DNA from 4 places in the Kluyvera sp. STS39-E genome. Region 2 is predicted to be linked to each of the others. Evidence: predicted binding sites of a transcription regulator. Region 2 holds the regulator's gene; each other region holds the start of a gene.
What was found. Region 2 encodes PhoB, which activates phosphate uptake and scavenging genes when phosphate is short. Its sites were predicted from a motif close to CTGTCATAAAACTGNCNNAT; they were not measured.

Region 1 (7,350 bases), on a different contig from region 2:
GCCTGCGTCTGTTCGGCGAGTACTACTACTCACCAGACTCACTCTCCAGCGGTATCGAAAGCTACACCGAAGCGAATGCGGGCGCGCGCTATACCATTATGCGTCCTATCAGCATTGAAGCGGGTTATCGCTACCTGAACCTCGCGGGTAAAGACGGTCACCGCGACAACACCGTGGCCGATGGCCCGTACGTTGGCGTGAGCGCATCGTTCTAATCTCCCTCCGGCGCGGCGGCACCGCTGCGCCAGTTTTCGCTTCTTAAATTCTTTCTCTGCGTTATAGTAAAACGTCCTCTTTTTATTGGAGAAAGTAATGATAACGGTTGAGATGCTGTCTACGGGTGACGAAGTCTTATCGGGACAGATTGTCGATACGAACGCCGCCTGGCTTGCCGATTTTTGTTTTCAGCATGGAATTCCCCTGTCCCGGCGTAACACCGTTGGCGATAATCTCGATGATTTGGTCGCGATTTTGCGCGAGCGCAGCACACAGGCGGATATCCTGATTGTGAACGGTGGCCTAGGGCCGACCAGTGATGATTTAAGCGCGCTGGCGGCGGCGACCGCCAAAGGCGAATCGCTTATTCTGCACGAAGAGTGGCTGGCGAGCATGGAGCGCTTTTTCAATGAGCGTGGACGAGTCATGGCGCCGAGCAACCGTAAGCAGGCGGAAATTCCCGCCAGCGCCGAGCTGATTGATAACCCGGTCGGCACCGCCTGTGGATTCGCCGTTAAGCTCAACCGCTGTCTGATGTTTTTCACCCCCGGCGTGCCGTCGGAATTTAAGGTGATGGTCGAAAGTGAAATCCTGCCGCGGATCCGCAAGCGTTACCCTGTCGGCGAGCCGCCGGTCTGCCTGCGCTTGACCACCTTTGGCCGTTCTGAAAGCGACCTCGCCCAAAGCCTGCAGCATCTTGATCTGCCGCCCGGTGTCACCATGGGCTACCGCTCTTCAATGCCGATTATCGAACTGAAACTCACCGGACCTGCGGAACACCATGACGCGATGCTGGCGCTGTGGCCGGAAGTGCAGAAAGTGGCGGGTGAAAACCTGATTTTTGAAGGCACAGAAGGGCTGCCGGCGCAGATAGCGCGGGTGCTGAAAGAAAAGCAGCTCAGCCTGACGTTAAGCGAGCAGTTCACCAGCGGGCTACTGGCGCTCCAGCTTTCCCGGGCGGGTGCGCCGCTACTGGCCAGTGAAGTGGTGCCGCCACAGGATGAAACGCTGGCGCATACCGCGCGCTGGGCGGCGGAACGACGGGTGAGCCACTTTGCAGGATTAGCGTTGGCGGTGAGCGGTTTGGAATCAGAGCACATCAATATTGCGCTCTCCACCGCTGAACATACCTACGCGCTGCAGCTAAAGATCAATAATCCGCGCCACAGTCTGGAGGTGCGTCAGGAAGTCTGTGCGATGATGGCGTTAAACATGCTGCGTCGCTGGCTGAACGGACGTCCGATTGCCAGCGAACACGGCTGGATTAATGTGGTGGATTCGCAGGTGCTGTAAGCGCCTGTGCCAGCAGAGAAATTGGATGTTCACAGCGTTTGCTGGTGGACATCTCAATTTGCCATTTACAGGTTTCGCAATCCGTTATCACTAGGTCTGCATCACTCTCTTCTATTTGTGCAAACAGCGGTGCGCCTATCGCTTGGGACGTCGGGTAGTTCTCCGATTTGAATCCGTAGGTTCCGGCAATGCCGCAGCATTGGGACTCCAGCACCTGTAGCTCAATTCCGGGGATACGTCGCAGCAGTTCCAGCGTGTACAGCGACCAGCCCATTTTCTCCATATGACACGGCGTGTGATAAACCACCTTCAGCGGCAGCGCCTGAAGCGGTAGCTCTGCGCCTTGGTCAAGCCTGCGCCACAGCCAGCGGGTTGCCAGCTCGATGTTGTCGCGCAGGTCGTGATTATCCACTTCCAGCAGGTGCGGATATTCATCGCGCAGGGTGAAGGTGCAGGTGGAGGAGGTCGCCACTACCGGCAGCCCCTTATCGCCGATGGCTTCGCGCAGGGAGGTGACGTTACTCTGTGCCTGCCGCCGGGCTTTATCGAAAAAGCCGTTGGCTATCAGCGGCACGCCGCAGCACTTTTCTTTGCTCAGCAACTGCACGCCAATGCCCATCGCATTCATCACTTTGATGAGATCCAGCCCGAGCTGAGGATGGTTGTAGTTGACGAAACAACCGTGGAAAAAAGCGACCTGTTCGGCGAACTGCGCCTGTTGCGAAGCAATTCGTTGATAGCGGTGGCGAAAGGTGCCCCACGAATATTTCGGCAGACTGCGGCGGTGGTCGATTTTTAGCGCCGCATCCAGCAGTTTTTGCACCGGTTTCAGGCCGGTGGCAGCGTTGACCAGAGGGGCAAACGGTGTGGAAAGCGTGCCCATCAGGTCGGTATGGCTGAGGATAGCATCGCGCAGTCCCGGCTTTTGCTGACCGTAGTCGGCGCGGGCGCGCTGGATGATATCGCCAATTTTTACGTCCGATGGGCAGGCAACTTCACAGCGTTTGCAGTTAATGCAGTATTTCAGCGCTTCATCGTACAGCGCGCCATCTTTACGCCTCAGCCGCTCTCCGTCTGGCCCGGCCTGTTTTGGCCCTGGATAACGTGGATTAACGCGGCTGACCGGGCAGACGGTGGTGCAGACGGTGCATTTGATGCAGTTTTCAAAACTTTGCTGGCTCATGCCTGACCTCCAGCTAAACGATTTATCTGCTCGGCGGCATGCAGCGCGGTGACCGCGCAGACGCCGCCACCGCAGCCTTGAGCGATAGGATCAAAACCGCCCAATACTGAGCCAATAGCGAACAGGTTGCTGAACGAAATGCCATTCAGTGCAGGGTGCAGGGCATCGTCAACAATGACGCCTGACTGCTGCCACGGCTGTGAGGCAAAGAAATCATGGCGATACCACTGGGCACGCGGCGTGGGTTGCAGAGTATCCAGCCCCATAATGGATTCGCGAATGCTTTGTCTACCGGCGCTCAGACCGTTGCTGAAAAAGCTGCCGCTAGCGAGCACCGCATAGCGCGGGCGCAGCGGAATGTCACCGTGATTGCGCGTCCAGATGGCGCTGACGGTGCCGTTGGCATGATCTATCTGCTTGACCTCATCACCCGCCATCCAGATACCGCCCTCGGCGACAAATTGCCGCATGAGCGCCGCATGCAGACGCATGCCGGGAACCGATGGCGGCAGAGTGGGCACTAAATGCAGCGGACAGGGGAGATTCGCGTTCAGCCAGTCGAACAGCGTGCTGTCGCGCAGGCCAAAACAGGCGGGCATGAGCAGCGCATCGTGGCCTTCACACAGCGGCAGCAGTGCCTGATGTAATGCCGACCAGTGGGTTTGATTGTCCAGCACGCGGGCAATATTCACCGCACGAAATTCGGTTGGGTTTTCCCGTAGCGCGTCCAGTTCCGGCAGGTCAATCTCGGCGGTTTCAACCTGTATTCCCGGCTGCTGCAGCTTTCCTGCCGCCAGATGCGGTTGAAAATCGAGAAATCCGCTGATACCTACCACGCAAAAACGCTGGCCGGCAAGCGGAGCCAGCGGTACTTCCGGAGGGCTAAGCCAAGCCGTCCGTTGGGTGCCCAGCGGGGTTATCCGCTGATGAGATTGTGCGGCTTCGCCCACCATCGTCATCCCGCATTCTGCCAGCAGCGCTTGGGTTTGACGGGCATATTGCAGCACGCGGGAAGCACCGAGACGGCTATAAGGGTGATTTGGAGATTGTTCAGCCAGTTGTGCTAGCCCTTGCGAAGGATCGCTGACCGGTTGTCCATCGGGCAGGGCGCTTAATAAATCCAGTGAGCCCGAGGAGAAGTGCAGTGCGCTCTGACCACGGCTGATGATGGCGCAGCGTAATCCGGATTTTTGCAGCTGTAGCCCGCAGAGTAAACCTGCCAGTCCGCCGCCGACGATCGCGCAATCAAAGTTCATCTTCTGGCTCCTTTTGTAAACCGCACAGTCCGAGATAGACCCAGCGGGTCAGTTCGCTTTCGCGCAGCGCGTCGCCCCAGGCAATAGGCTCGACCCCTTTCCAGCGTTCGTTAAGAAACTCGGATAGCTGCGTCAGCGTTTGGGTTGTTTGGGTCACGTTAAAGCGTTGCAACAGGCCACTGGCCCGGCAGGCACACAGTTCGCCCTGGCAGGTGCCCATGCCGACGCGGGTGCGGCGGCGTAGATCCAGCAGGCTATTGACCTCTAGGTTCTCGACGGCGTACTGCACTTCACCGGCGGTGACGGCTTCGCATTCGCACACCACGCTACGATGCAGACGGCTGTTGCCCAGCCATGATGGCGTGCGGTCACCGTGGCGATAGACCGCAGAACCGCGCAGCGGCGCGGGTAGCGAAATCATCCGTTGCAGCGTCTTTTCCGTGGGTTCTTGTGAACCGGGTAACGGCGTTTCGGCGGTGGTGCACGGGCGAGTGTGATTGAGTTTGCGACAGACGGCGTCGGTGGCCCATTCGGCCATCAGGCGGTAGGTCATTAGTTTGCCGCCGGTAATGGTGATAAACCCTTCTAAACCGTCACGTTCCGCGTGGTCGAGTAGCACTATCCCCCGGCTGACGTTGCGACCGCTTGGGTCATCATCGCTGGCGACTAACGGACGTACCCCGCAGTAGGCGCGTAAAATGCGCGTGCTGGCGATAGCCGGGGCCAGTTTTTCCCCTTCGCGCAGCAGAATGTCCACTTCGTCTGCGGTGACGCGGCAGCTATCAATATCGCGATAGTCAATGTGGGTGGAGGTGGTGCCAATCAGCGAGATGGTATCACCGGGAACCAGAATATCGGCGTCTGCCGGTGGTCGACAGCGGTTGATAACCTGCTGGTTAATGCGGTTTTCGAAAATCAGCAGCGAGCCTTTCGCCGGGAACATGCGGATGCTCAAGTCGGCATATTCCGCAATCCGCTGTCCCCAGATCCCGGCGGCATTGACCACCACCGGGGCATACAGCTCGCGCGTTTCGCCACGGGCCGGATGATAAAGGGTTACGCCACGTACCCGGTCACCTTGGCGAATTAACCCCGTGACTTGATGGCCGGTGAGAATAGTGGCGCCGTGTTCACGAGCATCAAGCATGTTGGCGGCAGTGAGGCGGAAGGGATCAACGGTGCCGTCCGGCACGCGAACCGCACCGATAAGCGCCGGATTGACTGCCGGTTCAAGGCGTCTTGCCAGCGCCGGTTCTATTGCGTCGGCCTGAATTCCGGCATTGAGACAAGCGTTAATAAAGCGCTGCTGGTAGGCCATGTCATCTTCGGGCAGGGTGATAAACAGGCCGTTGGCCGGTTCAATACAATGGCGGGCGATACGGCGTAGGATTTGATTTTCGCTGATACATTCGCGGGCGGACTCGCTGTCGGTCACCGCGTAGCGCGCGCCGCTGTGCAGCAATCCGTGGTTGCGGCCGGTCGCGCCAGTGGCGATATCGAAGCGTTCAACCAGTACGACCTTCAAGCCGCGTAGCGCACAGTCACGGGCGATACCGGCTCCGGTGGCTCCGCCGCCAATGATAATCACATCGCTGTCTTGGGGATCGCGGATTGTCATTGTGTTCCCTTATGTTCGTTTTTTACCATTTAGCCACATTAATAACGTGGATTGTTTGATTTCGAACATAATCGAGCGTTCAACGAAAATAAAACGTGATTTCGTGCGTGTTTCTACGCATTTTGTCATATTTCTGTAACAGTCTGTGCGTTGTTTCACAGTAACAATCGCCGTGATTTTTTAACATCAGCGCCTCTCTGGAACCGGTGCAGTGATACCCGGTAATAAAAACATGGCCACGGAGGCTATTATGCTCAGTATCTTCAAACCTTCACCGCATCGGGCGCGTCTGCCTGCAGCCGAGATCGACCCCCACTATCGTCGCCTGCGTTTGCAAATCTTCCTCGGTATTTTCTTCGGCTATGCCGCCTATTATCTGGTGCGTAAAAACTTTGCGCTGGCGATGCCGTATCTGGTTGAGCAGGGCTTTTCTCGCGGGGATTTAGGTTTTGCGCTGTCCGGGATCTCTATCGCCTACGGTTTTTCGAAATTTATAATGGGCTCGGTATCGGACCGCTCAAATCCGCGTGTATTCCTGCCTGCCGGGTTGATTATGGCGGCGGCGGTAATGCTGTTTATGGGCTTTGTGCCATGGGCAACGTCCAGTATTGCGATAATGTTCGTGCTGCTGTTCCTCTGCGGTTGGTTCCAGGGAATGGGCTGGCCTCCGTGTGGACGGACGATGGTGCACTGGTGGTCGCAGAAAGAGCGCGGCGGTATCGTTTCGGTGTGGAACTGTGCGCATAACGTTGGCGGCGGTATTCCTCCGCTGCTGTTCTTGCTGGGGATGGCGTGGTTTAACGACTGGAAAGCGGCGCTGTATATGCCGGCTTTTGGCGCAATTGTCGTGGCGATCATTGCCTTTGCGCTGATGCGCGATACCCCGCAATCCTGTGGTCTGCCGCCGATTGAAGAGTATAAAAATGACTATCCGGACGATTACAGCGAACAGAATGAAGAAGAGCTGACCGCCAAACAGATCTTCATGAAATACGTCCTGCCCAACAAACTGCTGTGGTACATCGCAGTGGCGAACGTGTTTGTCTATCTGCTGCGCTACGGCATTCTTGACTGGTCGCCAACCTACTTAAAAGAGGTGAAGCACTTCGCGCTGGATAAATCTTCTTGGGCGTACTTCCTGTATGAGTACGCAGGTATTCCGGGAACGCTGATTTGCGGCTGGATGTCGGACAAGGTATTTAAAGGCAACCGTGGCGCTACAGGCGTGTTCTTTATGACCTTGGTGACCATCGCTACGGTGGTTTATTGGCTCAACCCGCCGGGCAATCCGCACGTAGATATGATTTGTATGATTGTGATTGGCTTCCTGATTTACGGTCCGGTGATGCTGATTGGTCTGCACGCGCTTGAGCTGGCACCGAAGAAAGCGGCGGGAACGGCGGCGGGCTTTACCGGCCTGTTTGGCTATCTGGGCGGGTCGGTTGCGGCAAGTGCCATCGTTGGCTATACCGTCGATTTCTTCGGTTGGGACGGTGGCTTTATGGTGATGATTGGTGGCAGCGTGCTGGCGGTGTTACTGCTGATTGTGGTGATGATCGGCGAGAAACGGCATCACGAGGAAATGCTGGCGCGTAAACGATAAGTTTGCCGGGCGGCGGCTTCGCCTTACCCGGCCTACGGGGTGGGTAAGGCGATATTACATCTCGATTTCAATATCGCCTTTTGCCTTGCAGCAGCAAGGCAAAATTTCGCCCGGCTGAATGAAGGCTAGCGGTTCGGTTAGCCAGTCAACCTGACCAGACACTAAACGGCAGCGGCAGGAG
Region 2 (7,350 bases):
TGATAGATCTTATCCTGCTGCTCGCTACGCGATGGGCTACGGGCAAAACGGTCGGGGAAAATCTGATAGAAAACCTGATCGGCGACCCACTGCGGGCCAGCGTCCGGGCTGTCGTAGGCAAAAAGCGCAAGTTTCGCCGGAGGAATGGCGCTAAAACCCTTCGGCGCAAACCACAGTTGGCGGTCATCCCACAGCAGCTTAAAGCCATAGCGCCGACGCGGTTGTCCTTCATGCAGCGTTATTTCCCCACGCCACTGCACAACGTCGGGAGCCGGAGATTTGCTGCTCCGGCGCATCGGCAGCGCCATCTCTTCGTTATCGACTTCCGCACGCAGGGTGACCCGTCGCGGCAGGTCATCGCCGCGCAGCCAAAGCGTGATTATCAGTTTATCCTGCTGCTGTTTTATAAAGGGAGCAACAGGCAGGTGCCAGGCGTTTAACATCATTTTCCCCATCATCAAAATGTGCCCACCTTGCCATACGCCGATTTTACCCTACTCATCTTTTACCGTTTTTTATAGGGAGGAGGATGGGGGCGCAGATTTTAGGCATAAAAAAACCCGGCGTTAAAGCCGGGTTTTCAGGATACAGATCGGAAATTAACGGCTGTAGCGCTTTTTAAACATCCATCCCACCAGCAGCAGCAGTATCCACGCGAAGCCCACATACAAAGAGATGCGAGTTTCCGGGTGGTAGCCAATCAGGGCGATGATAAACACCAGGAACACCAAACCAACGATGGTGGTAGCCACGCCGCCCGGGACTTTAAATTTCAACGCTTTCACTTCATCGACCGACAGGCGGCGACGGAATGCAACCTGGGAGAGCAGGATCATAATCCATACCCACACCGTGGCGAAGGTAGCCAGCGAAGCAATCACCAAGAACACGTTTTCTGGCATGATGTAGTTGAGGTACACCGCGAACAGCAGCGCAACGGTCATCACCGTAACCGTCACCCATGGAATGCCGCGACGCGAGGTTTTGGCGAAGAACTTCGGCGCACTTCCCTGCTCGGCCATGCCGTGCAGCATGCGACCAACGCCAAACACATCGGCATTAATTGCCGAAAGCGAGGCCGTCAGCACCACGAAGTTCAGGATGCTGGCCGCAAAGGTGATTCCCAGATGTTGGAAGGTCAACACGAATGGGCTGCCATCGGTCCCGACCTGGTTCCACGGGTAGATAGACATAATGACAAACAGCGTACCGACGTAGAACACCAGAATACGCACCGGCACGGAGTTTATCGCGCGTGGAATAGACTCCTGCGGGTTTTTGGCTTCACCGGCGGTAATGCCGATAATTTCAATCCCGCCGTAGGCGAACATCACCATCTGTAGCGACATCACCATCCCGAGCCAGCCGTTGCTAAAGAAGCCGCCGTTGGTCCACAGGTTATGAATGCCGGTAGGCTGTCCGCCGTTGCCTATCCCCCAAATAATGATGCCGAAACCGGCAACGATCATGACGATAATGGTGGCCACTTTGAAAAAGGAGAACCAGAATTCCAGTTCACCGAACACCTTGACGCTCATCAGGTTGATGGCGCAGATAAGCAGCACGACGCTCAGCACCCATATCCAGTGCGGCACCGTGGGGAACCAAATGCCCATGTAAATACCGAAGGCGGTCACATCGGCGATGGCGACAATCAGGATTTCAAAACAGTAGGTCCAGCCGGTGATATAGCCCGCCAACGGCCCCAAGTTTTCTTGAGCATAGCGAGAAAAGGAGCTTGCGGACGGGTTATGCACGGACATTTCGCCCAGCGCACGCATAATGATATAAGCGGCAACGCCACCGATAATATAAGCCAGCAGGACGCTTGGCCCGGCCATTTTGATTGCGTCAGCAGAGCCGTAAAATAGCCCAGTACCAATTGCCGAACCTAGGGCCATAAAGCGAATGTGTCGGGCGCTTAGCCCACGCTTTAGCTTGTTTTTTTCCATCGTTTCCAGTGCCATGTCAGACCCATCGTCCCCGCCCGCGAACGCCCGCGGCCTGAAGGACTTAGGTTAAAGTACCCAAAATAAAAAACCACGGAACATCACATTCCGTGGTTAAACACCGTTAAAGCGCAGCGTGAATTAATGTGCGCTTGATGTTACCTGGCGTCCTGCCATGCGATCCCAGACAACTGCCAGAACCGTCATCACAACCGTCGGCATCAACCATGCTAGACCCTGCTCCGCCATTGGCAAGCGAGCGGTCCAACTAGGCAGCAGATCGGCGAATGCAGAAGCCTTGATACCGTCAAGGATACCAAAAACAAGGCTGATAAACATCGGTGGTGCAATAACGCGGCTGGAATTATGCCACCAGTTGCGGGTAAAACTGAGCACCACCAGTGCGATACACGGCGGGTAGATGGCCGTCAGTACCGGAATGGAGATTTGAATCAGGTGGCTCAGCCCCAGATTCGACACCGCCATGGAGAACAGACCCAAGGCAAAGACCAGCGTGCGGTAGGAGAACGGCAGGTACTGCGCGAAAAACTCGGCACAAGCACAGGTCAGGCCAACCGCGGTCACCAAACAGGCGATGAAGATAAGCGCCGCCAGCATCAAGCTGCCTGCACCGCCGAAGGTGTGCTGAACGTAAGCGTGCAGAATCGCGGCACCATTGGCGTTTTGGTCAACCAGCGTCGCACTATCAGAACCCAGACGGAACAGCGCCAGATACAGCAGCGTCAGGCCCACGCCTGCCATCAGACCGGCCCAAATCGTGTAGCGAGTCAGCAAACGCGCTTCGGTTACGCCACGAGAACGCGCAGCGTTTACGATAACAATACCGAACACCATCGCGCCCAGCGTATCCATGGTCAGATAGCCGTTAACGAATCCGTTGGAGAAGGCGGCAGTTTCATAGGCCTCCATCGCGTGGCTGATAGGACCTGCCGGCCAGATAACCGCGGCAACGGACAGCACAATCAGCGCCAGAATTTTCAGCGGAGCTAGGAAGTTACCGACGGTATCCAGCAGTTTACCCGGATAGAGAGAAACCAAGATAACCAGCGCAAAATAGATAACGCTATAGATAAACAGCGGCAGTTCACCGTTACCGGTCAACGGTGCAATACCGATTTCAAACGACACGGTCGCCGTACGCGGCGTCGCAAACAGCGGGCCCACGGCAAGGTAACAGACGGTCGCCAGCAGCACGCCAGCCACTTTGCCAATCGGCGTGCTCAAGCTGTCAACGCCACCGCCAACTTTCGCCAGCGCGACTACGGTCAGCACCGGCAGACCCACGGCGGTAATCAAAAAGCCAATAGCCGCAGTCCAGACGTGAGGACCGGCCTGCAAGCCAACCATAGGAGGGAAAATGATGTTGCCTGCGCCAACAAACAACGCAAAGGTCATAAAGCCCAGAGCGATGATGTCACGCGATTTCAATTGATGGGTCATATGTAACTACTGCCTGTGGATGTGGTGTTGTAAAACATAAATTTATCGCGCCGATACCTGTGGAATGAAGCAGGGGAACCGGCAACAAACTCAGCGGGATATGCTCCCATCGCGGTATAGAGAAGAATAGTTTTTTGATTTACCGCGAATTAGCAGTCTGTTTACGACTGCATGGGGGCCAATTTAAACGCTTATAACGTTTTAAAGCAACACGGGATCGCAAAACCAGATGATTATATTGATTGTTAATTAACAACCAGACTTATTAACTGGATTTAAGAAAGACACCCGGCTAATAATTCGAATAAAAAATAGCCAAACGTTCGTTAATCAGGCAGCAAAAAGTTGACTGTAAAGTAAACGGACCAGCGATGATGGGAACGATGTCATTAAAGACTTCCACGCCGACGAAGGCGAACGCATCGATCCAAGCGATCTACCGGGCGACGTTGCAGACTCTGACCTGGCATCTTACATTCGGGTCACGGACGACGGAGCGGGCAATAGGCTGATTGAAATTAATACCGATGGGCAGATACAAAACAGCGGCTCAACGATGACTATCAGCGTTGAAAACGGCTCTTCTGCCGATATTGATATTAATAGCATGCTGGCAAAATCGGAACTTCCGATTCTCTAGTGATAAACCGGCGCCCGAGGTAAAAGTTGGGGTGTTTGCACTGCCCGATGACGCGGAGCGATAAGGCCTACAAAATACCGTAGGCCCGATAAGCTCCGCGCCACCGGGCATTTTTCAACCGTTATCTTTGGCGATTAACCGCTCGGGCAACACGAAGCTAAAGCACGATCCCTTGCCTAATGTACTGGTGATATCCAGACGGCTGTCATGATGACTCACCGCATGTTTGACGATGGCCAGACCCAGCCCACTGCCCCCGGTTTGCCTTGAACGCGCCTTATCGACGCGATAGAAACGCTCGGTCAGCCTTGGCAGATGTTCAGGCGCAACCCCCGGTCCATTATCTTCGACGCTAAATAACGCACCGTGCGGCACTCGCTGCCAACGAACGGTAATCAGCGTGCCCTCCGGCGTATGATTCACCGCGTTGTAAACCAAGTTCGACATCGCGCTACGCAACTGTTCTTCATTGCCCAGCACCTTCAGCGACTCATCCACCTCAAAGCGCAACTGATGTTGATGCTGGCTCAGGGTTTGCGCCTCACGTTCGACGACGCGCAGCATCAGCGGAACATCAATTCTTTCGTTCAGCAACAGCACCGGCGACGCCTCAATTTTTGACAGCGTCAGTAGCTGTTTCACCAGCCCGGCCATACGCTGCGTTTGCTCGCCCATCGTATGCAGCGCTTTTTCGCGGACCGCCCCTTCCAGCACCTGTTCCTGCATCATCTCCAGATATCCCTGCAACACGGTCAACGGCGTGCGCAGCTCATGACTGACGTTGGCGAAAAAGTTACGCCGCGCGCCTTCTAACTGGTGCATCTGCGTCACATCACGCGCCACCATCAGCAGCTGACGATCGGTATAGGGCATCACACGAATTTCAAGATGACGTCCGCTGTTAAGCACGAGGTGCAGCGGTTTTAGGAAATCACGTTTTTTAAGGTGTTGGGTAAATTCGGGGTAACGCAGCAGGTTTAAAATATTTTGCCCACTATCATCGGGCCAGCGAAGTCCCAGCAGCTGCTGGGCTAGGCCATTACACCAGAAAATGGCCCCTTCTTCCGTGGTCAGCACCACCGCATCCGGCAGAGATTCCGCGCCGCTGCGAAAGCGCTTAATCAAATTACCCAGCTCGCGACGGCGTTTTTTATTACGCAACTGCATCTGGTTTAGCCCATACAGCAAGGGCTCCCAGCTACCTCGCCCCGGCGGCGGAGTCATACTTCTGTCGACCCACAGCCACCAAGAAAGGCGCAGTAAATTCCAGAAATGCCAGACCAGTAGCCCGGTCACTGCCGCCAGTAAAAACCACGGCAGATACCCAAACACCAGCCCCAGTACCACGGCCGGGAGGCAGCATAACAGCAGCTCCAGGGCCAGCCTTTTCCATGACAGCCGTTCCAGCACGGGTCACACTCCTGTCAAAAATTAAAAACGGGCGGAAAAACGATAACCCGTCCCGCGTACGGTTTGCACCATGCGGTCATGACCACTGTGTTCCAGCGCTTTGCGTAGACGACGAATATGCACGTCAACGGTACGATCTTCAACATAAACATTGGTTCCCCACACGTGGTTCAGCAGCTGCTCGCGGCTGTAGACTCGCTCCGGGTGCGTCATGAAGAAGTGCAGCAGTTTAAATTCGGTAGGCCCCATGTCCAGCGGGTTTTCACCGGTCATCACCCGGTGTGAGGTAGGGTCAAGGCTCAACCCCTGCATTTCAATCACCTCTTCCACCGCCATCGGTGAAATACGGCGCATTACGGCTTTAATTCGCGCCACCAGCTCTTTTGGCGAAAACGGCTTGGTAATGTAATCATCTGCGCCTGTTTCCAGGCCGCGCACGCGATCTTCTTCTTCACCACGCGCCGTAAGCATCATCACCGGAATGTCACGCGTAAGCGCTTCACGTTTGATATGCTTAATAAATTGCAGCCCAGACCCACCCGGTAACATCCAGTCGAGCAAAATAAGATCGGGCCAAGGTTCATTCAGTTTACTGATAGCGCTATCGTAGTCTTCCGCTTCCACCGGCTGAAAACCATTTTGTTCCAGCACAAAACACACCATCTCGCGGATCGGCGCTTCATCTTCAACGACCAGAATACGTCTTGCCATTATTTGCCCTGTTTTTAGACATCAGTATTATATACGGCGTCATTATGCGTCAGATTTATTACAGTTTTATGATAAACATGACCGTTTGATGATCGTGCTTTACCTTTTATGACACAACGAAAACGCCTACATAGACCTTCACGTAGGTGGATGTTTATAATCAACTTTACGCCACCTTTCACGGAACCGCTATGCGCATTATCCACACGTCGGACTGGCACCTTGGCCAGAATTTCTACAGCAAAAGCCGGGCCGCCGAACATGACGCCTTTCTCCAATGGTTGTTGACCACCGCCGAAGCGGAACAGGTCGACGCCATTATCGTGGCGGGCGATATCTTCGATACCGGCTCGCCGCCGAGCTATGCGCGCGAGCTGTACAACCGATTTGTGGTGAATCTGCAGCAAACCGGCTGCCATCTGGTCGTGCTGGCGGGCAACCATGACTCCGTAGCGACGCTTAACGAGTCACGCGATATTCTCTCGTTTCTCAATACCACGGTCATTGCCAGCGCAGGCCACGCGCCTTTTATCTTAAATCAGCGCGACGGCACGCCCGGTGCGGTATTCTGCCCGGTGCCATTTTTACGTCCGCGCGACATCATCACCAGCCAAGCGGGGCTTTCCGGCAGCGAGAAACAGCGTCAGGTGCTGGAAAGCATCACCGACTACTATCAGCAACAATACCAGCAGGCGAGTGAACTGCGCGCCGACCGTGCGCTGCCGATTATCGCCAGTGGCCACCTGACCACCGTCGGCGCCAGCAAAAGTGACGCGGTACGCGACATCTATATTGGCACACTGGATGCGTTTCCGGCGCAAAACTTCCCGCCCGCCGACTACATCGCGCTGGGGCACATTCACCGGGCGCAGAAAATCGGCGGCAGCGAACATATCCGTTACAGCGGCTCGCCAATCGCCTTAAGTTTTGATGAAACCGGCAAGAGCAAAAGCGTTAATTTGGTCACCTTCAATAACGGCGCGCTCAATGAGGTAACGCCGCTTGTCGTGCCGGTAACCCAGCCGCTGGCGGTGATTAAAGGTGATTTCGGCAGCATCAGTGCGCAGTTAGCCGAATGGCGGCTTGCCGATGCCCAGCCCGCGACATGGGTCGATATTGAGATAACCAGCGACGAGTACCTGCACGATATCCAGCGCAAAATTCAAGTCATTACCGACG
Region 3 (7,350 bases), on a different contig from region 2:
TGATGAGCTTTTGCGCGCTTGGCCGCTTATCCGTATTGCCGACAGCGACAACGATCGGTTGGCAGGTCGTGACGCATGGACGTTTTCCACCATTGATGCGGCGATCGATGCGGTGATGTATCAGGTGGGATATGGCTGGCTGCCGGAGGAGCGCATTCAAACGGAACTGGCACAGGGAATATTAAGGCCCTTGCCGCTGAGCCATGGCGTTCGCCGCGCCACGCCGCTGCATCTGATCGTCAAACAGGATTTAACCCCGCTCGACGACCAGGTTGAGATGCTGCTGGCGTTGTTTAGTCAGCAAGAGAAATAGTGCGTTTACTCTGTCAGTGCCTGCGCACAGGCCCAGGCGCTAGCCCAAGCCCATTGGAAATTGTATCCGCCGAGCCAGCCGGTGACGTCCATGACTTCGCCAATGAAGAACAACCCCGGCGCTTTTTTGGCTTCCATAGTACGCGATGACAGTTCGTTGGTATCAACGCCGCCGAGGGTCACTTCCGCCGTACGATAGCCTTCGGTGCCATTGGGCTGTACGCGCCAGTTAGACAGGGTTTCTACCAATGTTTGCTGCTCGCGAACATTGAGCTGCTTTAACGTCACGTCCGGGATCTGTCCAAGCTGCTGTAGACATTCCACCAAGCGTTTTGGTAGCTGCATTGCTAAGGTATTTTTCAGGCTCTGGTTAGGATGCTCGGCCCGCTGAACGTCGAGGAAGTCGGCGAGATCAACGTCTGGCAGCAGGTTAATGCTGACAAACTCACCCGCTTGCCAGAAGCTTGAAATTTGCAGCACTGCTGGCCCAGAAAGGCCGCGATGGGTGAAAAGCAGGTTTTCGCGGAAAGTCGTTCCGTCCTGCGCGGTGATGGTCGACGGTACGGAGACGCCGGACAACACCTGGAATTGTTCAAGCATCGGTTTATGCAGCGTAAATGGCACCAGACCTGCGCGGGTTGGCAGCACCTTTAAACCGAACTGTTCGGCAATTTTATAACCGAATGGTGAAGCACCCAGGCCCGGCATCGACAGGCCACCGCTGGCAATGACGAGCTTATCCGCAGCCACCACGTCGCCATTCACTTGTAGGGTGTACCCTTCGTCGTCCCGGCTCACACTGAGAATTTCGCTGCGCAAACGGGTCGTCACATTGCCCTTTTCACACTCAGCCACCAGCATTGCGACAATCTGTTCGGCGGAGTCATCGCAGAATAACTGGCCGAGCGTCTTTTCATGCCAAGCAATACCGTGCTTACCGACCAAGTCGATAAAGTCCCACTGGGTATAGCGCGCCAGAGCAGATTTGCAAAAATGCGGGTTTTGGCTGAGATAAGCGGCGGGTTCAACATAAAGGTTAGTGAAATTGCAGCGACCGCCGCCGGACATCAAAATTTTACGTCCCGGCTTTTTACCGTTATCCAGCAGCAAAACGCGACGTCCCGCCTGTCCAGCCATGGCTGCACAAAACATTCCCGCCGCGCCAGCACCCACTACAATGGCATCAAACCTTTCCACGCACTATCCTCAACATAGGTATTGTCGGGAAGTGTAAATTTTTCATGGATGTCATACCAGTGAAATATCCACAAAGCCGACTTATCTGATTGATACAATGGAAATAATTATTTGCAGTCACTGACAAGGCGCAGATAATTATCAAAAAAAATAGAGATTTCACTTTGCCCGCGCTGCCAAAGTCCCTGATAATGCCGCGCGTTCATGACCTCAAAATGGCGTAACGTCCTATGTTACATTTGTTCGCTGGCCTGGATTTACATACCGGGCTGTTGTTAGTTTTGGCACTTGTGTTCGTTCTTTTCTACGAAGCTATTAACGGCTTCCACGATACGGCTAATGCGGTTGCCACCGTGATTTATACTCGCGCCATGCGCTCGCAGCTTGCGGTTGCAATGGCAGCAATCTTTAACTTCCTCGGCGTTCTGTTGGGCGGTCTGAGTGTAGCTTATGCCATTGTGCATATGTTGCCGACGGATCTTCTGCTCAATATGGGCTCCGCGCACGGCCTAGCCATGGTCTTTTCCATGCTGCTGGCTGCTATCATCTGGAACCTCGGCACCTGGTACTTCGGTCTGCCTGCCTCCAGTTCCCACACGCTGATTGGTGCAATCATCGGTATTGGTTTAACCAATGCGCTGATGACCGGTACTTCAGTGGTCGATGCGCTCAACATTCCGAAAGTGATTAACATTTTCGCCTCGTTGATCATCTCGCCAATTGTGGGTCTGGTTGTTGCTGGCGGCTTGATTTTCCTGCTGCGCCGTTACTGGAGCGGTACCAAGAAACGCGCCCGTATCCACCTGACCCCTGCTGAACGTGAAAAGAAAGACGGTAAGAAAAAGCCGCCATTCTGGACCCGTATTGCTCTGATCCTCTCTGCAATTGGCGTGGCATTCTCCCACGGTGCAAACGACGGTCAGAAAGGCATTGGTCTGGTAATGCTGGTGCTGATTGGCGTAGCGCCCGCAGGTTTCGTGGTCAATATGAACGCTTCCGGTTACGAAATTACCCGTACCCGTGATGCGGTCAACAACGTTGAAACCTTCTTCCAACAGCGCCCTGAGCTGCTGCAGAAAGTGGCCAACAATGCTGAGCAGTTGACCCCTGAAGCGATGGCTGCCGTTGAGTTCCATTGCCATCCGGCGAACACGATGAATGCGCTCGACCGGACAAAAGCCATGCTCAATGGTATCGAAAGCTACGATAAGCTCTCTGTAGAGCAGCGTGGCCAGCTACGTCGCATCATGCTGTGCATCTCTGATACTACCGATAAAGTGGCGAAGATGCCGGAAGTGAACGCTGAAGACCAGCGTCTGCTGAAGAAGCTGAAAACCGACATGCTGAGCACCATTGAGTACGCGCCTGTCTGGATTATCATGGCCGTCGCACTGGCGCTGGGCATTGGTACGATGATCGGCTGGCGTCGCGTGGCAACCACTATCGGTGAGAAAATCGGTAAGAAAGGTATGACCTACGCGCAAGGTATGGCAGCGCAGATGACCTCTGCTGTCTCCATCGGTCTGGCAAGCTATACCGGGATGCCGGTCTCGACTACCCACGTACTGTCGTCCTCCGTGGCGGGTACCATGGTGGTTGACGGCGGCGGTCTGCAAAGAAAAACCGTGACCAACATCCTGATGGCCTGGGTCTTCACATTACCGGCATCGATTCTGTTGTCTGGTGTGCTGTACTGGCTGTCTCTGAAGCTTATCTAAGCATCAGACATAAAGAGAAACGGGTCAGGAAACTGGCCCGTTTTTTTTTGCTCAGTGCCAAATCATCAATCCAATCATACTGATGACGACCAAACCGCACAGGGCGCTGGTCAAAATAAACTGGCGACGGAGCCTTTCACAACGGCGGATAAATTCCTCGTCGTGATGATCGCGGTAGCGCTGATAGTAAATATACCCTACTAGGCGCATCTGTTTGCTGGGCTGTCCGTGCGAAGTGAAGAAACCCCCTCCATCCACATACTGATAAAGCAACGGATCGCAACCACGAAGCACCACTAATAGCGCGCGTAATGAAGAGTAGTAACGCGCCATGTTCACTATGCAAACCACGCATAACGCCCAAAACAATGCGATTGTGCTAATCATACATCCCCCCCGGCGTCCGCCCACAAAGCAAAGCTTCTGAACTACCGCATCCCAATGCCCTGTAAGACAATTCAGTGAAAGAATGAACAAAAGTCGATCCAGTTCGCGTTTTAATATCCGAACGGCTCATTTAATAGTGTAGGAGATCCGTTAAATTTTTTACCACAAGGTTAATCGTTATCAATACGTAACACGGAAAAATTTGTTTAACTAATTGGCGAACCGGATGCATTGACGGCGCCTAAAGGCCAAGATAAGGTAGAAATGTCTACTACAATTAGGTCTTTATTGGTTAACCCCGCGCATGTAGCACGCAGGACGCGGGCAAGGGACAGCGCAGGGGCTGTCCGGTCCAACAGTCATCGACAACTTTATGGAAGGAGTAACACCATGGCTTACAAACACATTCTAATTGCCGTCGACCTTTCACCGGAAAGCAAGGTACTGGTCGAAAAAGCAGTATCTATGGCTCGCCCTTACAATGCAAAAGTCTCACTGATTCACGTTGATGTGAATTATTCCGACCTCTACACCGGCCTGATTGACGTTAACTTGGGCGATATGCAAAAACGTATCTCCGAAGAAACGCACCACGCGCTGAGCGAGCTGTCGACTGGTGCAGGCTACCCTATTACCGAGACCTTAAGCGGCAGCGGCGATCTGGGTCAGGTACTGGTTGATGCGATTAAGAAATACGATATGGATCTGGTTGTTTGCGGTCATCACCAAGATTTCTGGAGCAAACTGATGTCGTCTGCACGTCAGCTGATCAACACCGTCCACGTCGATATGCTGATTGTTCCGCTGCGCGACGACGAAGAAGAATAAATCGCGTCGAGCATCGTGAAACGCCTGCGTATGCAGGCGTTTTTATTACTACCCTTTACGCCCGGCAATCCACTCCTGCACTTCCACCACGAAGGTATCCGGCGCTTTACGATACATTTTGCGCGCCAGATCGAGGATTGTATGCTGGCCTAGCGCCTCTTCCATACGTTGCTGCGCCATGTCCATCACCGAACGTACGCCGCAAATTCCTTCACAGGCCCATTCCGGCGGCTGCTCATCAAACACCGCTAAACGCTGACGAATTTCACGGCATTCGAAAATACGCTTATCGCCATCAATTGCGTTGGCCACGTCCAGCACCGTTATGTGCTCCGCCGGTTTCGCCAGTTGGAAGCCACCGCCCTTGCCCTCGATGCTGCGTACAAGGCCTGCCTTTGACAGGCGAGTAAAGATTTTGGCCAGATAGTCATAGGGCACGCTTTGCAGCTCGGCAATTTCACGCACGCTCATATCGCGGGCATCACCTTTGCTGTCCACCATACACATCAAGCTATGAATGCCGTACTCAACCCCAGAACTGTAGAATGCCATGCTCTTATCTCAGCCAAAATTAATCTGAGTTAATTGTATCTTCTTCAGCGAACGAATTCCATACAGCCGTGATAATCCGTATTTAGTTAAAAATTAATTTTATTAAATATCAGTTAGATATACAAATATCATCGTGTGATTTTGTCATTGTGTGCAGATCCACATTGCAATCTTTAACTGCGACCAATAAAATCCGAGTAAATAAATCGTAGTCATCAGTGAGAAACAACCATGCGTAAACAAATTCTGATCGTCGGTGCTGGCTTTGCCGGTATGTGGGCAGCCCTGAGCGCCGCGCGTCTGGCGGATATTAATAAGCAGTCCATTGATATTACGGTGATTGCGCCACAGCCCGAGCTGCGCGTGCGTCCCCGTTTCTATGAAAGCGCCGTCCAGACGCTGGTTGCTCCGCTGCAACCACTGTTTGACGTCACTGGCGTTAACTTCCTGCGCGGCACCGTCGAACAGATCCTTCCGGCCTCTAAAGAGGTGAGTTGGAAAGATGAAAACGGCGAAGTGCGTCTGCGCCGCTACGACCGCTTGGTTCTCGCCAGCGGCAGCCACGTTAATCGCAATATGGTGGCAGGTGCCGCAGAGCATGCTTTCGATCTCGATCAGTTGGAAAGCGCTACCGTACTGGAGCAGCACCTCAACGATCTGGCGACGCAGCCCGCGAGCGAAGCACGTAATACCGTGGTGGTCTGCGGCGGCGGCTTCACCGGGATTGAAATGGCGCTAGAACTCCCAGGTCGTCTGCGCGATATTTTGGGTGCCGATGCTAAGACAAGAGTGGTCGTAGTTGAACGTGGCGCCGAGCCGGGCGGCCGCTGGAGCAAGGAACTGCGCGATGTGATTATCGATGCCTCCGCCGAGCTGGGCGTGGAGTGGCTGGTGAATGCAGAAGTCGAGAGCGTTGATGCCTCTGGCGTCACGCTTAAAGATGGCCAGGTTATCACGTCGCAGACGGTTATCTGGACGGTCGGAGTCCAAGCGAGCGACTTGACCGCACAGATTGACGCGCCGCGCGACCGTCAAGGGCGTTTGCACGTCAATAGCAATCTGCAGGTGCAGGGCTATGAGGATATCTTCGCCACCGGTGATGTGGCCTACGCCGCGACGGACGACAAAGGTAACCACGCGCTGATGACCTGTCAGCACGCTATCCTGCTGGGTAAATTTGCCGGTAACAACGCCGCGGCGAGCCTGCTAGAAGTCGCCCCCCTGCCGTACCGTCAGGAAATGTATGTGACCTGTCTGGATCTGGGCGCATGGGGCGCGGTGTACTCTGAAGGTTGGGATCAGCAGGTGAAGCTCACGCGTGAAGAGGCGAAGAAGCTGAAAGTGTCGATTGTTAGCGAGCTGATTTACCCGCCGAAGGCCGACCGCGCCGTGGCATTTGAGACGGCCGATCCTTACGCGCCGTTTGTTTAATATCGTGCAATCATCCCCCCTCACCCTAACCCTCTCCCCTTAAGGGAGAGGGAACCGAATGAGCGGTTTGCACGTTCTGCTTTTCTCCCTCGCCCCTTTGGGGAGAGGGTCGGGGTGAGGGGACTCTACGCCACCGTCCCCGCATAAATATCAAACCGATGCCCTTTGGTCACCACAGCATTCGGCGTCGCCACGTCCGCCAGCGGTGGAGCGTAATCCGGGCGCTTCACCACCACGCGTTTGGTGGCTAAGCTTCGCGCCGGTTCCAGTAGCCCATCGGCATCCAAATCGGGCCCCACCAGCGACTGAAACACGCGCATCTCTTTCTTCACCAGCGCGCTTTTCTGTTTGTGAGGGAACATCGGGTCGAGGTACACCACCTGCGGACGCGGGGTGATATCGGTTAGCGCCGTCAGGCTTGAAGCGTGGATCAGCTGTAAACGCACCTGCAACCACGAACCAATTTCCGGGTCAGCATAACCGCGCGCTAGGCCATCATCGAGCAACGCCGCTACCACCGGATTACGTTCCAGCATCCGCACGCGACAACCAACCGAGGCCAGCACAAAGGCATCGCGGCCCAGCCCCGCCGTCGCGTCCACGACATCGGGTAAATAATCCCCTTTCACACCCACGGCTTTGGCAACGGCTTCACCGCGACCACCGCCGAATTTACGCCGGTGCGCCATCGGGCCGCCGACAAAATCCACGAAGATACCGCCGAGCTTTGGTTCATCGCGCTTGCGCAGCTCTAGATGCTCTGCTGTCATCACCAGCGCCATCAGGTTGTCAGCATCGTGCTCCAGCCCCCAGCGAGCGGCCAGAACAGATAAGGCGCCGTCTCCGGCGCCTGTCTCATCAAGTAAACAAATTTTCACTCGAGTAATCAGCCTTTAATCCCGTAATGCGCCAGCATCGCATCCAA
Region 4 (7,350 bases), on a different contig from region 2:
CGGCTGCGGTTTGTGCATTAACGCTTGTGAGAACAAGGCTCTTCGCCCCCAAGCTCGCTTCGATACGGGGTTAAGGCCCGTTTTTGACCGTCGCTGTGTAAGTTCGCTGCGTGCCTGTAATCAGTGTGTGGCTCTCTGCCCGGAGGCAGCCTGCTTAATTGGCGAATCAGGTGCTCCAGAGATTGACCAAGAGCGCTGTAATGGCTGCGGTGAGTGTCTGGTACAGTGCGGCCAAGGCGCGGTGAGCCTTGAACTGGCCGGGTAGTTTTTCGCGGATAGCCGCCGTGACAATTGCCGCAGTCATTGCGGAATCCTCTTATTTTTTCTGCAATTTCTTGCCCGAGCTGGCCTTGTAAATGGCATATTTGCCCGTTTTTGATTACCTTAAAGGTGTTTTCGTGAAGCAGATCTCAAAATCTGACGACTTGTCACTTTAAAGGAAGGTTGAATGGAAGATTTAAACGTTGTCGATAGCATAAATGGCGCGGGTACATGGCTGGTGCGCAACCAGGAGTTACTGCTGAGCTATGCCGTCAATATCGTAGCGGCTATCGCTATCATCATCGTGGGGATGATTGTGGCACGGCTTGTTTCGAATACCGTTAACCGCCTGATGCTGGCGCGTAAAATCGATGCCACCGTGGCAGACTTTCTCTCCGCGCTGGTGCGTTATGCGGTGATTGCCTTCACGTTGATTGCAGCACTTGGCCGCGTCGGTGTGCAGACTGCATCGGTCATCGCCGTCCTGGGTGCCGCCGGTTTAGCCGTGGGTCTTGCGCTGCAAGGGTCGCTCTCCAACCTGGCGGCCGGTGTGTTGCTGGTGATGTTCCGTCCATTCCGTGCCGGTGAATATGTGGATCTCGGCGGCGTGGCCGGTACCGTGCTCAGCGTGCAGATCTTCTCCACCACCATGCGCACCGTTGATGGCAAAATCGTCGTTATTCCAAACGGTAAAATTATCGCCGGGAACATTATCAACTTCTCCCGCGAACCTGCTCGCCGCAATGAGTTTATTATCGGTGTTTCCTACGATGCGGATATTGATAAGGTGAAGCAGATCCTGACGCGTATTCTGGAGTCGGATAACCGCATCCTGAAGGATCGTGATATCACTGTACGCTTAAATGAGCTGGCACCGTCATCGGTGAATTTTGTAGTCCGTGCGTGGAGCCTGAGCGGCGACCTGCAAAACGTTTACTGGGATGTGCTGGAGCAGATCAAGCGTGAGTTCGATGCGAACGGCATCAGTTTTCCCTACCCGCAGTTAGACGTGAATATGAAATCGCCGAAAGACGCGCAAGAATAATCTCCTGAGTGATAAAGATAAAAGGCTCGCCATGAATATGGCGGGCCTTTTTATTAGCGCATAGCCTCATGAAGCAGCGTGGTCACGCGCGCCAGAACGTGGCCGCTCTCACTGACACCTTGCCCAACCTGTTCAGCTACCCATTGCTCCTGAACCTGCTGATAGCGACTGGCCTGCTGCCATGCCTGTAGCTGTGTGGGAGAAAGCCAGGTGATGCTGGCGCCGCTTTGCTGCATTGAATGTGCCATATCGCGCAGGCTGGCATCGAGCAACGGGCCGATTTTGCGCTGAGTTGATGCCGCTGCGCGCTGGATTGCCGCTTTATCCTCAGCCGGAAGCGCCTCCCAGCGTGCCTTATTGATGGTCAGAAGATAAACGTGACCCAACCATAGCTGTGGCGAGAGCTGGATATATTTAGCAGCCTTCTGCGCCTGAATATCGTCACCGCTATCAAGGTTGACCAGAAGTCCATTCAACGCACCCGCGTTTAACGCTTCGGTAATTTGCGCGTTCCACGGCATTTTAATGACCTTGCCGCCCGCATTTTCCAGATAAGCCTGGTGCCAGAAGCTTGCGGTACGCCAGGTTGTGCCCTGTAAATTACCCAGCGGCGTTACGGGGGAAGTGCTAAAGAATGCGGCCGGGTAGCCGAGGAAAAATTGCAGATTGATCAGATTATTCTTGGCCAGCTCAGCCTCGAATTCGGGAACGTCATGAAACACGTGCTGAAAGAATGCAGCCTGCTTTTCCCCGCTTGCAGGGCCTACGGGAAAGCTTTTGAAGATCTGGTATAGCGGCAACTGCTTGGGCGTATATTCTGGGACCACGATACCGATATCGGCTTTCTCACCCACTTGGACCGTATGTAAGGCGTTATAGCTGGTGGAGAGTTCGCCATTCCAGTGCGCTTCAATGCGCACGCGCCCCTGTGATTCTTTCTCAATCGCGGCGAAGAAGATATCGTTTATTGCCCGCGTTCGCATATTGCCGTAGGGCTCGTGGTCGGTATAGCGCAGCACAGTGTCTGCCTGGGTGCAGGTGAGAAAGGAGAGCGCGGCAAGAACCAGCGCGTAACATAAAGCGACATGTAATTTCATGCCCATTCCTTTAGACGTGAGAGCGATAATATTGGGGATGATAATGGTAACGATTAATTCATTTAACTTAATGATATACTTGAGTTTTATTCCATGCCAGTATGGCGAAATATACGCATTTAAGCGCTATCTAAATGTAGGTACTAGGCTGGCATGGCACAAATTGTCTTTTATTATTAGCTATTCTTATTAATGATTAAAAATATCAATTTCATCTAATGATTACATCGCGTTATAGTCAGCGCCATTGCTGAACAACATTAAGAAAAAACGCCATGATATCTTATTACTTTCAAGGTCTTGCGCTTGGCGCAGCCATGATATTACCGCTGGGTCCGCAGAATGCTTTTGTGATGAACCAAGGTATTCGTCGCCAGTATCATCTGATGACTGCGCTGCTGTGTGCCATCAGCGATTTGCTGCTGATTTGCGCGGGAATTTTTGGCGGTAGCGCTTTGTTGATGGCTTCACCGTGGCTATTGGCGCTAGTGACGTGGGGCGGCGTGGCGTTCCTGTTGTGGTACGGTTTTGGCGCATTGAAAACTGCCATGGGCAGCAATATTGAATTGGCGAGCGCCGAGGCGATGAAGCAGGGGCGCTGGAAAATTATCGCTACCATGCTGGCAGTGACCTGGCTTAATCCGCACGTTTATATCGATACATTTGTGGTGCTGGGCAGTCTCGGCGGGCAGTTGGATGTTATGCCGAAGCGCTGGTTTGCATTAGGCACGGTCAGCGCCTCATTCCTATGGTTCTTCGCGCTGGCACTGCTGGCGGCTTGGCTGGCACCGCGTTTACGCACCGCGAAGGCGCAGCGGATCATCAATTTGGTGGTCGGCATTGTGATGTGGTTTATCGCTTTTCAGTTGGCAAAAGAGGGTGTTGCACACCTACAGGCTCTCATTAACTAAGCCTCATCTGATGGACTTTCATCTGACAACGGCTAAGCTTGCAGGCAAGACCCCCGTTGTCGGGTGATAACCATGGAGATACAACAGTGAAGTTTAAAGTGATGGCTCTGGCCGCAGTAATTGGGTTTGGCGCAATGTCAGTGCAGGCAAATGAATTGCCGGATGGTCCACACATTGTTACATCAGGGACCGCGAGCGTCGATGCGGTACCGGATATCGCAACGCTTGCCATCGAAGTGAATATTGCCGCCAAGGATGCCGCGAGTGCCAAGAAACAGGCCGATCAGCGCGTTGCGCAATATCTCTCTTTCCTTGAGCAAAACGGCGTCAATAAGAAAGACATCAGCTCCGCCAATCTGCGAACTCAACCGGATTATGACTACCAAGATGGCAAGAGCGTGCTGAAAGGCTATCGCGCAGTGCGTACCGTTGAAGTGACCCTGCGCCAGTTGGATAAGCTCAATTCGCTGCTCGACGGCGCGTTGAAGGCTGGATTAAATGAAATTCGCTCCGTTTCGCTTGGCGTTGCGCAACCGGACGCGTACAAAGACAAAGCGCGTAAAGCCGCGATTGAAGATGCCATTCACCAGGCGCAGTCGCTGGCATCTGGATTCCACAGCAAGCTTGGACCAGTATACAGCGTGCGTTATCACGTCTCGAACTATCAGCCAAGCCCGATGGTACGCATGATGAAGGCTGACGCCGCCCCGGTTTCTGCACAAGAAACCTACGAGCAGGCTACGATTCAGTTTGATGACCAAGTAGATGTGGTGTTCCAGCTGCAGCCAGAACAGGCGACAGCACCGGCGGCGGCTCCCGCAGCGGCAAAATAATCGAAGTGACTTTTTAAAAACCCTCGCAGTGCGAGGGTTTTTTTGCTTAATCCTGACGTAAAACGCGATGGCCGTATGCGAGTAGCGCATCCGTGACTTTGCGCATCATTCGGCTTTCTGGCGCAAAGCGGTGCCAGTACAGCATCCGACGCTGGAATAGCCCTGGCGTGAGATCGATAAGCTCGCCGCTGGCCAGCTCTTTTTCGATTTGCAGATGTGGGATCATGCAGCAGGTGGTGCCCTGACGCGCCAGCTGTACGAACGCTTCCGATGAGTTAACGATATGACACGGTACGCTGCCCGGTGGCAGGTCGAAATTTTGCTGCAAGAAGGCCTGATGCATATCGTCTAGATGATCGAAGGCGACGGCAGGGGCTTTCAGCAACGCAGAACGGGTGACCCCATTAGGGAAATAGCGTTCGGCGAAGGCTTTCGAACCGACAAACAGGTAATCGAGTGCACCGAGCTGATCGACGAGGCAGCTTGGCAGCGCCTGAGGCTGGATACTCACCGCACCAACCACTTCGCCACGACGCAGTCTCTCTTGGGTGCGGGTCTCATCTTCAACCTGGAGATTCAATCGAATCGGTGAGTTGTTCAGGACTTCTGACAGCGCCGGCAGCAGCCACGTTGCCAAACTGTCGGCGTTGACCGCAAGCGACAGCAGCAACGGCGTGGAGCCGGTTTGCTCATCGCCCAGCCACTCTTCTTCCAGCAGCTCAACCTGACGCAGCAGCGCCAGCAGCTTCTGTCCCTGTTCGGTTGGGCGGGGCGGAACGGTACGCACCAGCAGCGGCTGGCCGAACATGTTCTCCAGCTGTTTAATTCGCTGCGAAACGGCGGACTGGGTGATACACAGTTTTTGCGCGGCGCGTTCAAACCCACGTTCCCTGATAACGGCATCCAGCGCCTGTAGTGTTCTGTAGTCCGGACGTTTCATTGCTCTGAGGTACTCCGTAAAGGTGTTATCTGCACTATGACATAAATTTACCGGAGATACAGACGAAAATGGTTTGCACATTACCGTGATGCTGCTCACGTGTTGAACTCATCATCCGCCGTACCTTTCCTGAGCCGGGTTCGCGGCTCGAATTGTTGCAGACTTCTGTTCTATAATGCGCGCAAATGATGACACCACAGGCGAAACGATCATGACGCAGGATGAACTGAAAAAAGCAGTAGGCTGGGCGGCTCTTCAATATGTACAGCCGGGTACGATTGTGGGTGTGGGTACGGGATCAACTGCAGCGCACTTTATCGATGCGCTGGGTACCATGAAAGGACAAATCGAAGGCGCAGTCTCCAGCTCAGATGCCTCTACCGAGAAGCTGAAAAGCCTCGGCATCACCGTGTTCGATCTGAATGAAGTCGACCGCTTGGGCATCTATGTGGATGGCGCAGATGAGATAAACGGCCATATGCAGATGATCAAAGGCGGTGGCGCGGCGCTGACTCGCGAGAAAATCATTGCTTCGGTGGCGGATAAATTTATCTGTATCGCCGACGCTTCAAAGCAGGTTGATATCCTAGGCAACTTCCCGCTGCCGGTTGAAGTTATTCCAATGGCACGCAGCGCCGTAGCGCGTGAACTGGTGAAACTCGGCGGTCGCCCGGAATACCGTCAGGGCGTGTTGACCGATAACGGCAACGTGATCCTCGACGTACACGGCCTTGAAATCCTTGACGCTATTGCGCTGGAAAATGCCATTAACGGTATCCCAGGCGTTGTCACCGTGGGTCTGTTCGCCAATCGCGGTGCTGATGTGGCGCTGATTGGTACCGCCGACGGCGTGAAAACCATTGTGAAATGATCTGACCGTGGGGGAATAACCATTTCCCCCATTTTTTTTCTTGAGGCGTAATTTGGTGACTTGTGTCACATTTACGACCGCTCATCTAATTAACATCCCACGTTTAGATTTCCGTTCAGCATTTTATGCTGTCATTTCGCGTTGCATGACGTTTCTTCATGACGCCTACGCAAACGTTCATATTGCTGCATTATTTATTTTTGATATGTTGCTTAGATGAACTTTCGTTCAACACAACACGAATAAAGCAAAGACAGGACGGGGAAATGGCTAAGGTATCACTGGAAAAAGACAAAATTAAGTTTCTGCTAGTGGAGGGCGTGCACCAGAAGGCTGTCGATAGCCTTCGCGCAGCAGGTTATACCAATATTGAATTTCACAAGGGTGCGCTGGATAGCGCACAGCTGAAAGAATCTATCCGTGATGCTCATTTCATTGGCCTGCGATCCCGCACGCATCTGACGGAAGAGATCTTTGCCGCCGCAGAGAAACTCGTGGCGGTGGGTTGCTTCTGTATTGGCACTAACCAGGTTGACCTCGTAGCCGCTGCGAAACGTGGTGTTCCGGTATTTAACGCGCCATTCTCTAACACCCGTTCCGTAGCGGAGTTGGTGATAGGCGAACTGCTGCTGCTGCTGCGTGGTATTCCAGAAGCTAATGCCAAAGCGCACCGCGGCGTGTGGAACAAACTGGCTGCGGGTTCTTATGAAGCGCGTGGCAAAAAACTGGGCATCATCGGTTACGGTCACATCGGTACGCAGTTGGGGATTCTGGCTGAGTCGCTGGGGATGCACGTCTTCTTCTACGATATCGAAAGCAAACTGCCGCTGGGCAATGCGACCCAGGTGCAACATCTGTCCGATCTGCTGAATATGAGCGACGTGGTCAGTCTGCACGTGCCGGAAAACGCCTCAACGAAAAACATGATGGGTGCGGAAGAACTGGCGCTGATGAAGCCGGGCGCGCTGCTGATCAACGCCTCTCGCGGTACGGTTGTCGACATTCCAGCGCTGTGCGCGGTGCTTTCGAGCAAGCATCTGGCCGGTGCCGCCGTGGACGTCTTCCCAACCGAGCCTGCAACCAACAGCGAGCCGTTCACATCGCCGCTGTGTGAATTTGACAACGTGATTCTGACGCCGCACATCGGTGGTTCTACTCAGGAAGCGCAGGAAAACATTGGTCTGGAAGTTGCGGGCAAACTGGCGAAGTACTCTGACAATGGTTCTACGCTGTCTGCGGTGAACTTCCCGGAAGTCTCTTTGCCGCTGCACGGTGGGCGTCGCCTGCTGCACATTCACGAAAACCGTCCTGGCATCATGACCGCACTGAACCAGATTTTTGCCGAGCAGGGCGTCAACATTGCCGCACAGTATCTGCAAACCAACTCAGAGA

Region 1: a site for PhoB is predicted at 5,689-5,708, ahead of glpT (glycerol-3-phosphate transporter). Genes of this name have one in related genera too.
Region 3: a site for PhoB is predicted at 1,558-1,577, ahead of pitA (inorganic phosphate transporter PitA). Genes of this name have one in related genera too.
Region 4: a site for PhoB is predicted at 6,019-6,038, ahead of serA (phosphoglycerate dehydrogenase). Genes of this name have one in related genera too.

The regions. Positions count from the first base shown of each region.
Region 1 is NZ_JBFQGA010000004.1:266,365-273,714, reverse strand. Features, by position in the region: gene AB4K05_RS10615 (YfaZ family protein) at 1-215, shown strand, start outside; gene AB4K05_RS10610 (nicotinamide mononucleotide deamidase-related protein YfaY) at 313-1,509, shown strand; gene glpC (anaerobic glycerol-3-phosphate dehydrogenase subunit GlpC) at 1,481-2,692, opposite strand; gene glpB (glycerol-3-phosphate dehydrogenase subunit GlpB) at 2,689-3,948, opposite strand; gene glpA (anaerobic glycerol-3-phosphate dehydrogenase subunit A) at 3,938-5,566, opposite strand; gene glpT (glycerol-3-phosphate transporter) at 5,817-7,169, shown strand; gene yfaE (class I ribonucleotide reductase maintenance protein YfaE) at 7,224-7,350, opposite strand, start outside.
Region 2 is NZ_JBFQGA010000002.1:479,321-486,670, forward strand. Features, by position in the region: gene malZ (maltodextrin glucosidase) at 1-446, opposite strand, end outside; gene proY (proline-specific permease ProY) at 600-1,952, opposite strand; gene brnQ (branched-chain amino acid transporter carrier protein BrnQ) at 2,091-3,410, opposite strand; gene AB4K05_RS05855 (type I secretion C-terminal target domain-containing protein) at 3,799-4,050, shown strand; gene phoR (phosphate regulon sensor histidine kinase PhoR) at 4,165-5,460, opposite strand; gene phoB (phosphate response regulator transcription factor PhoB) at 5,482-6,171, opposite strand; gene sbcD (exonuclease subunit SbcD) at 6,363-7,350, shown strand, end outside.
Region 3 is NZ_JBFQGA010000005.1:145,970-153,319, forward strand. Features, by position in the region: gene AB4K05_RS12415 (LysR family transcriptional regulator) at 1-313, shown strand, start outside; gene AB4K05_RS12420 (NAD(P)/FAD-dependent oxidoreductase) at 319-1,509, opposite strand; gene pitA (inorganic phosphate transporter PitA) at 1,740-3,227, shown strand; gene uspB (universal stress protein UspB) at 3,279-3,614, opposite strand; gene uspA (universal stress protein UspA) at 4,005-4,442, shown strand; gene AB4K05_RS12440 (Rrf2 family transcriptional regulator) at 4,491-4,994, opposite strand; gene AB4K05_RS12445 (NAD(P)/FAD-dependent oxidoreductase) at 5,226-6,425, shown strand; gene rsmJ (16S rRNA (guanine(1516)-N(2))-methyltransferase RsmJ) at 6,551-7,303, opposite strand; gene prlC (oligopeptidase A) at 7,312-7,350, opposite strand, start outside.
Region 4 is NZ_JBFQGA010000001.1:342,121-349,470, forward strand. Features, by position in the region: gene AB4K05_RS01625 (4Fe-4S dicluster domain-containing protein) at 1-265, shown strand, start outside; gene mscS (small-conductance mechanosensitive channel MscS) at 449-1,306, shown strand; gene dctP (TRAP transporter substrate-binding protein DctP) at 1,360-2,403, opposite strand; gene argO (arginine exporter ArgO) at 2,679-3,314, shown strand; gene AB4K05_RS01645 (oxidative stress defense protein) at 3,401-4,147, shown strand; gene argP (DNA-binding transcriptional regulator ArgP) at 4,194-5,087, opposite strand; gene rpiA (ribose-5-phosphate isomerase RpiA) at 5,299-5,958, shown strand; gene serA (phosphoglycerate dehydrogenase) at 6,225-7,350, shown strand, end outside.